2 regions of the Frankia sp. CcI156 genome follow, and region 1 is predicted to be linked to the other one. Evidence: riboswitches for the same ligand, from Rfam matches in the RefSeq annotation. Region 1 holds a riboswitch; the other holds the start of a gene.
What was found. Region 1 has a riboswitch for thiamine pyrophosphate ahead of CcI156_RS15995 (thiazole synthase). Riboswitches for the same ligand answer to the same signal wherever they lie in the genome.

Region 1 (3,564 bases):
TCGGCTTGATGCGCGGCAGCGCGATCGAGACCTCGGTCCGCCAGTAGCGACGGGAGAGAAAGGAGGCGTGCGCGGCCAGCGCGAGCACGTCAGCGCGCCAGTCCGGGGCGAGCCCGAGCAGCGCGCCGATCCCGAGCCGGCGCACCCCGGCCCGCGCGGCCCGTTCGAACGAGGACAGCCGCCGGTCGTAGTCACGCTTCCAGCCGGCGACGTGCACCTCGGCGTAGCGGGCCCGGTCGTAGGTCTCCTGGTAATGGACGACTCCCTCCAACCCGGCACGCACCAGCCGGGCATAGGTGTCGTCCGACCAGGTCTGGGTCTCGATGCTGATCGAGGGGAACATCGGCCGTAGCCGCTCGACCACCGCGACGAGGTAGTCGGCCGATACCTCGACGCGATGCTCGCCGGAGACGAGCAGCAGATGACGGAACCCCCGGTCGACCAGCAGGCGTCCCTCCGCCACCACCTCCTCAAGGTCCAGCGTGCGGCGCACCACCGGCAGGCCCTTGGCGAAGCCGCAGTAGGTGCAGGACGACAGGCAGGCGTTCGACACGTACATCGGGGCGAACAGCCGGACCGCCCGACCGAACCGGAGCAGGGTCGCCTCCCGGGCGGCAATCGCCAGCTCCTCCAACCGGGCGGTGGCCGCGGGTGAGAGCAGGATCGCCAGCTCCGCGAGACCGATCCGGGGGGTGGCCGACCCACCGGATCCGGGCCGAACCCGCCGCAGCACCGTGTCCACCTCGGCGGACGTGGCCCGCCGCGACATCGCGGACAGCCCGGCCAGGTCGTGACCGGCAAGTTCGCGCGCGAACTCCCCTGGCGGGGCGCTCACCTGGACGCCTCGCCCACCACCGCAGCCGGGGACGTCGCCCGGGACACCGAGGGCACGGGCGACGCCGGTGACGGGTGGGACGCCGGTGACGGGTGGGCGCCGAGGAACCCGGTGAGCGGGGAGGAGGCGGACGCCACCGTGGCCGGGCCGGCAGCCCCTCGGCCGGCCAGGAAACCCAACCGGCCGGCGGCGGTGGCGAGCGCGAAGGCCCGCGCCATGCGCGCCGGATCGGCGGCCACCGCGATAGCGGTGTTGACCAGCACCGCGGCCGCGCCGATCTCCATCGCCTCGGCCGCGTCCGAGGGCACCCCGAGCCCGGCGTCCACGACCACCGGCACCCCGGCGCTCGCCACGATTGCCTCGATCGCGTCCCGGGTGCGCAGCCCGCGGTTCGAGCCGATCCAGCTGCCCAGCGGCATCACGGTGGCGCAGCCGACCTCCTCCAGCCGGCGGGCCAGCACCGGGTCGGCCGAACAGTAGGGCAGGACCGTGAAGCCGTCGGCCACCATGAGCTCGGCGGCGCGCAGGGTCTCCAGCGGATCCGGCGCCAGGGTGCGCGGATCCGGGGTGACCTCCAGCTTGACCAGACCGGTGCCCGTCGCCGCCCGCCCGAGGCGGGCCAGCCGCAGCGCCTCGGCCGCGTCCACCGCGCCCGAGGTGTTGGGCAGCAGGGTCATCGACGGCGGGATGAAGTCGAGAACGTCGCCGTCACCGATCCGGCCGATGTCGACCCGGCGCAGCGCCACGGTGACGATGGTGGCACCGGATGCGACGAGGCTGTCCCGCATCACCCGGTGACTCGCGAACTTCCCGGTGCCGATCAGCAGCCGGCTGCCGTAGGCCCGCCCGGCGATGACGAGATCGTCCGCCCCCGCGGCACCGGGTCCGGCCTCACCACCACCCCCGCCGCCGACGGCGGAACCTTCACCGGCGAGGCCATCGGGACAGGAACCGTCGGGGGGAGAATCGCCGGGACGGGAACCGGCAGGACGTAGGGGGTGCTGCGACACGATCTTTCATCCTCCCCACGCGCGCATGACCGCGATCGGGTATACGGGTCGCCGACGGGATACTGGCCAGCCTCTCAGCCCACGTCCGTGGGCTCCCCGGAGCAATCGACAGTGTAACCGCTGCTTCCTGGCCGCGGCTTCGGGTGTCCCGCCGCGACGCCGATCTGCGACGCCGATCTGCGACACTGATCCACGCCCGTCGACGATCATCGCGGCCTTGAGAACCGATTCAATGTGGGCACCCGGGTTTCACCCGGTGGACACCATGCTGCGCGACGAGGTACTTCTCGCTCGAACGACGTATCCGGGTTAACCTCGCGGGGCTCGGTAGCGGCATCCTTCGACAACGATCGTAAACTCTCCCTCGTGGATGCCACCGTGGCCGACCCCGTCGTAGGTCGGCTTCTCGACGGCCGCTACACGGCGCAGGAACGGCTCGCCGTCGGCGGGATGGCGACGGTGTACGTCGCGCACGACAACCGGCTGGACCGGCTCGTCGCCCTCAAGGTCATGCATCCCACTCTCAATCACGACCCGGAGTTCGTCACCCGTTTCCATCGCGAGGCCAAGGCCGTGGCACGGCTCAACACCCCGCGCGTCGTCTCCATCCTCGACCAGGGTTCCGACCACATCCCCGTCGGTCTGGTCAACTACCTGGTGATGGAGCTGGTGCGCGGCCGGTCGCTGCGCCAGCACCTGGGCGCCCGGGGTCGGCTCCCGGTCACCGAGGCCATCGAGATCATCGAGCCCGTGATCGAGGCCCTCGCCGCCGCGCATGCCGCCGGCATCATCCACCGCGACATCAAGCCCGAGAACATCCTGCTCGGTGACGACGGCCAGGTGAAGGTCGCGGACTTCGGCCTCGCCCGTCCGGTGAGCCAGCCCACCCAGGCACTCACCGGCGGCGTGGTGATGGYCACTGTCGGGTACCTCGCCCCCGAGCAGGTCACCCACGGCGTCGCCGACACCCGCAGCGACGTCTACGCCGCCGGTGTGGTGCTCTTCGAATCCCTGACCGGGCAGCTCCCGCACAGCGGCGCCACCCCGATGTCGGTGGCCTACCAGTCGGTCCACGGCGACGTGCCGGCGCCGTCCACCATGATCGAGGGCATTCCCGCCGAGCTGGACGGTCTTGTTCTCCGGGCCACCGCCCGCGACCCGGCGCGCCGGCCGGTCGATGGTGCGGCKCTGCTGGCGGAGCTGCGGCGCATCGAGCCGTTCCTGCCCCCGCAGGACGCCTACCCGAGCGGGTTCACCGGCGAGATCGAACGGATCGGGTTGGCCGAGCGGCCTTCAGGGGCCCGGGAGCCCGGGTACCCCCAGGAGCCCGGGTACCCCCAGGAGCCCGGGTACCCCCAGGAGCCCGGGTACACCCAGCCGTTCCAGGCCGAGGACTACGACGACTCCCGGGGCGCCGGGCCGGGGGCCGCCGCGGAGCGCGCGTTCGCCGGTGCCGGGCCGGGCCAGCCAGGCACCGGCGCGCTCTATCGATCCGCCTCCCCGCCCTCGCCGACCGCCACGGCCTATCTCGGGGGCGGTGGCGGGCGCGGGCGGCGACGGGCCGCCGCATCGCCACGCTCCCGAGGGCTCATCCCGGTCGTCGTCGGTGGCATGGCCGTCCTGGTCCTGCTGCTCGGGATCCTCGCGTTCCGTTCCCTGTCCGGCGGAGGGACCGAGGTCCCGCTGCTGACGAACCTGAGCAGATCCGACGCCGAGAAA
Region 2 (4,750 bases), on a different contig from region 1:
GGGCCGCCGCCGCCCGCAGACCGAGCAGACCGCTTCCGGGAGTGTGAAGCAGTTCACGCAGATGTCGGGCTGGTCGTCGTGCGCGCGCAGACCGGCACCGCCGCGGTAATCACGTCGGCGGGCAGCGACGGGTCGGCGGCCGCGACCGCGGCGGTCACCGCCACCCAGCGGGCCGCCGCCGTCGCGAGCCGTGACGCCCAGGGGCTGGTCATGACCCGACCCCCGGGCCGGGGATGGCGGTGATGTCGGCGCGCCGGGGCCGGCCCCAATAGGGCTCGACCAGGTCTCCGGGCGCGCAGCCGAGGATGTCGCAGAGCGCGGCGAGTGTGGCCAGCGACAGCCGCTCCGGGATGCCGGTCACCAACCGGTAGACCTGCTCGCGGGAGAGCCGGACACCCCGCTCGGCGAGCAGCGGGACCAGCGCCGTCGTCGCGAACAGCCCACGCTCGGCCATCAGCTTCCGCAGATGCCAGTGGTAGCCGACCTGCGCGCTTCAGTCGGTGGCCAACAGCCCATTCAGTCGCGACAGCGTGGGTTCGTCCGGCACGGTGGAGCTGCCGCCCGCCCAGGCGCCGATGCGCGGCCGCAGCCACTCCCGGAGCTCGACCGCGGCGACGGCGATGCGGTCGAGCTCCTCGGATCCGAACCGGGCAGGCAGCGCCTCTCGTTCGGCCGTGCCGACAAGCCCCGTGAGCTGGAGCCAGCGCAGGTAGCTCCAGCCATCGGCGATCAACTCGATCGGGCCGTCCGCCGAGAAGGCGAGGCTGTTGACGAAGTCCAGCACCGGATGATCGCCCAACCCGATCAGCACGTCCGGGTTCATCGGAGACCTCCCCTCGAGCCGATCACCCAAATAACCACTCCACTTCCTCTTGAGAGGTTACTCCCTCGTCAAAGTAATCGTCTTAGATATCTTTTTTAGATAGCTTTTATGGACCACCGGGGCCGCTGCGCCCGCTGAGCCCCCTGCGCCCGACGGGGCCCGCCGCTGACCGGCGGAAGCCCGTCGGGACGGTCGGTCAGGAGTTGGCCACGTCGGTCAGGAGTTGGCCACGGCGGTCAGGAGTTGGCCACGGCGGTCAGGAGTTGGCCACCGGGAGGTAGATCCGATTGCCGGCGGCGTTGAACTCGGCGGCCTTCTCGCGCAGGCCGGCGGTGACCGCCTCGTCGCCGGCCGGGTCCGCGCCATGCCCGGCCGGGTCCAGCCCGTCCCCGCCCGCGTGTGCCCGCACCTGGTGGGAAATCTTCATCGAGCAGAAGTGCGGGCCGCACATCGAACAGAAGTGCGCCGACTTCGCGGCCGGGGCCGGCAGCGTCTCGTCGTGGAACGCGCGTGCGGTGTCGGGGTCGAGCGCGAGGTGGAACTGGTCGGCCCAGCGGAATTCGAACCGGGCGTCCGACAGGGCGTCATCCCAGGCCTGCGCGCCGGGATGCCCCTTAGRGAGGTCGGCGGCGTGCGCGGCGATCTTGTAGGCGATAACGCCGGCCTTGACGTCGTCCCGGTCGGGCAGGCCGAGATGCTCCTTCGGGGTGACGTAACAGAGCATGGCGGTACCGGCCCATCCGATCATCGCCGCCCCGARCGCGGAGGTGATGTGGTCGTAGCCGGGGGCGATGTCGGTGGTCAGCGGCCCGAGGGTGTAGAACGGCGCGTCGTGGCACAGCTCCCGCTGCAGCTGCACGTTCTCCTCGATCTTGTTCATGGGCACGTGCCCGGGTCCCTCGATCATCACCTGGACGTCGTGCTCCCACGCCACCTGCGTCAACTCGCCCAGGGTGGCGAGCTCGGCGAGCTGGGCCTCATCGTTCGCGTCCGCGATGGACCCGGGCCGCAGGCCGTCGCCCAGAGAGAACGTGACGTCGTACGCGGCGAAGATCTCGCACAGCTCGGCGAAGTGGGTGTAGAGGAAGTTCTCCTCGTGATGGGCCAGGCACCAGGAGGCCAGGATCGAGCCGCCGCGCGAGACGATCCCGGTCCTGCGCCGCGCGGTCAGCGGCACGTAGCGCAGCAGCACCCCCGCGTGGACCGTCATGTAGTCCACACCCTGCTCGCACTGCTCGATCACGGTGTCCCGGTAGACCTCCCAGGACAGCTTCTCCGGCCGGCCACCGACCTTCTCCAACGCCTGGTAGATCGGCACGGTCCCGACCGGCACCGGCGCGTTACGGATGATCCACTCACGGGTCAGGGCGATGTCCGACCCGGTCGAGAGGTCCATCACGGTGTCCGCGCCCCAGCGGGTCGCCCACACCATCTTCTCGACCTCCTCCTCGATCGAGGAGGTAACGGCCGAGTTGCCGAGGTTCGCATTGATCTTCACGAGAAACGCACGGCCGATCGCCATCGGCTCGGACTCGGGATGGTTCACGTTCGCRGGCAGCACGYCCCGCCCCGCGGCGATCTCCGCCCGCACCGTCTCGACGGGAAGACCCTCCCGCAGGGCGACGAACTCCATCTCCCGAGTGATCTGACCGCGGCGGGCGTAGCCCAGCTGGGTTATGGAAGGCCGTCCCGGCACCGCCCGACGGGGCACTCGCACCCGCCCGTCGAGATCCGTCCCGCCGAGACCGAGCGGCCCAGAACCGGGCGTCCCAGAACCGGGCGTCCCAGAACCGGGCGTCCCAGAACCGAGCGTCCCAGGACCCGATGTCCCGGTCCCGGGAACGGTCCGCCGCTCATCCGGCGCGGTGTCGCCACGCTGGGCGATCCAGCTGTCCCGCGTCGCCGGCAGACCCCGGCGCACATCGATCGTCACCCCCGGATCGGTATATGGACCGGAGGTGTCGTACACCACGACGGTGTCACCCGTGGTCAGCACGATCTCCCGCATCGGCACCCGCAGATCGGGATCCGCTCCGACCAGCCAGGTCTTGCGGCTGCCCGTCAGCGGACCCGTCGAGACCGCCGTCATCCCCGCGGCCGAGACGGYCGACGAGGAGGACGAGGACGAGACGGACGGGGAGGATGCGGCGGACGACAAGGATGAGGTGGACGGGGACGAGGTGACGGCCTTCGAGGTGGACGAGGACGAACGGTCGGTACGCGACACCATGTAAGACTCCCTACGCCGGCATTACCCGGACAGGTTCCTGCGGTCGGCGGCCCCAGCCGCCCTCTCAGCCCCTTGGCGGAGCTCCCGCGATCAACTTCGACGCTTGTCGACAGTAAGACACCGCCGGCCCGCTCGCCACCCCTTCCGGTTCATCCGACGCATGCCCTACACCATCGGGCGACGTGAAGAGCCCTGTTCCGCCGGACCCCGGTTTCTCTGCGTGGCGGGGAACGCCGGACCAGCTCAGCGGTCCGGGGCCGCCGCCGGCCCGGAACTCCCGCCCAGGTAGGCCGTCTCGATGAGCTCGGGATGCGCGATGAGATCCGCCGCGCTCGCCGACAGCGCGATCCGGCCCCGGTCGAGAACGTAGCCACGGTCGGCCACCTGCAACGCGAGCGAGACGAACTGCTCGACCAGCAGCACGCCGGTCGACGTCTCGAGGGCGATCGTGCGCAGCAGGGCGAGCAGCTGCGGCGCAATCCCGGGTGCCAGGCCGAACGACAGCTCGTCCACCAGCAGCAGACGCGGTCTGCGCACCAGAGCGACGGCCAACGCGAGCCGTTGCCGCTCGCCCCCGGACAGTTCTCCGGCCGACCGGTCGAGCAGGCCGCGCAGCACCGGGAACCAGTCCAACACCCGCCCGATCTCGCRGGATGAGCGCCGGCCGGCCGCCAGGCGCAGGTTCTCGCGGACGGTCAACCGCCCGAGTGATCCTCGTCCCTGCGGTACGACCGCCATCCCCCGGCGGGCGAGTGTGCTCGGCGCGGCCCGGCGCGACCGGTCATCGAGGACCTTGACCCGTCCCCTCGACGGCGTCAGCAGCCCCGCCGCCGTGCGGATCAGCGTCGTCTTGCCCGCGCCGTTCGCTCCGAGCAGCGCCACGATCTCCCCGGCACCGACGGTGAGCGACACGTCCCGGAGCACCGGAACTCCGTCGTATCCGCTCGTGACCCGGTCGAGTACGAGCAGATCGCCCCCGCCTCGGCCGGGGGCCGGCGCCGGGGTGGAGGCGGGCACGGAGTCGAGAGCAGGCACGGAGTCGAGAGCAGGCACGGAGTCGAGAGCAGGCACGGAGTCGAGAGCAGACACGGAGTCGAGAGCAGACACGGAGTCGAGAGCAGAGGCCGAGCCGGGCCCGGGTCCCGGGGCGGTCCCGGCGCGGTCGCCGCCGTCGGGCCCACCACCGCCCAGATAGGCAGCGCGGACCGCCGGATCGGCGCGCACCTCGGCGGATCGACCGCGCGCGACGACGCGGCCCCCGTCCAGGACGAGGACGTGGTCGCATACGTCGAAGACGAGCTTCACGTCGTGGTCAACGAGCAGCACGGCGATGCCGTCGGCGGCGATGCGGCGCAGCCGGTCGGCGAGCGTCCGGCGGGCGGCCGGGTCGAGACCCGCGGCCGGTTCGTCCAGCAGCAGGACCTTCGGCCTGGCGACGAGGGCGCGGCCGAGAGCCACCGAGGACCGCTCGTCGTGGGAGAGCGTCGACGGCAGGCGATCGGCGATCGTGGCGAGCCCGAGCGACCGGGCCGGATCTGGCCCGGTCGCGGGTCCGGGTGCCCGGGGCGTGACGACGGCCAGGTTCTCCCCGACCTCCAGACTGTCGAAGAGTTCCAGCGCCTGGAAGGTGCGGGCGAGCCCCAACCGCAGCCGCTCATGCGCCGGCAGTCCGACGAGCACGGCACCGTCCAGCGTGA

Region 2: linked by a shared signal. The riboswitch ahead of thiC (phosphomethylpyrimidine synthase ThiC) and the one ahead of CcI156_RS15995 (thiazole synthase) in region 1 are both predicted to bind thiamine pyrophosphate.

Annotation. Positions count from the first base shown of each region.
Region 1 covers NZ_MOMD01000042.1:41,257-44,820, reverse strand. Annotated here, with positions in the region: gene thiH (2-iminoacetate synthase ThiH) at 1-835, opposite strand, end outside; gene CcI156_RS15995 (thiazole synthase) at 832-1,845, opposite strand; TPP riboswitch at 1,841-1,954, opposite strand; gene CcI156_RS15990 (Stk1 family PASTA domain-containing Ser/Thr kinase) at 2,224-3,564, shown strand, end outside.
Region 2 covers NZ_MOMD01000027.1:56,904-61,653, reverse strand. Annotated here, with positions in the region: gene CcI156_RS25620 (hypothetical protein) at 54-212, opposite strand; gene CcI156_RS12080 (helix-turn-helix transcriptional regulator) at 209-466, opposite strand; gene CcI156_RS12075 (ABATE domain-containing protein) at 494-811, opposite strand; gene thiC (phosphomethylpyrimidine synthase ThiC) at 1,080-2,912, opposite strand; gene CcI156_RS24800 (hypothetical protein) at 2,809-3,057, shown strand; TPP riboswitch at 3,044-3,151, opposite strand; gene CcI156_RS12065 (ATP-binding cassette domain-containing protein) at 3,297-4,750, opposite strand, start outside.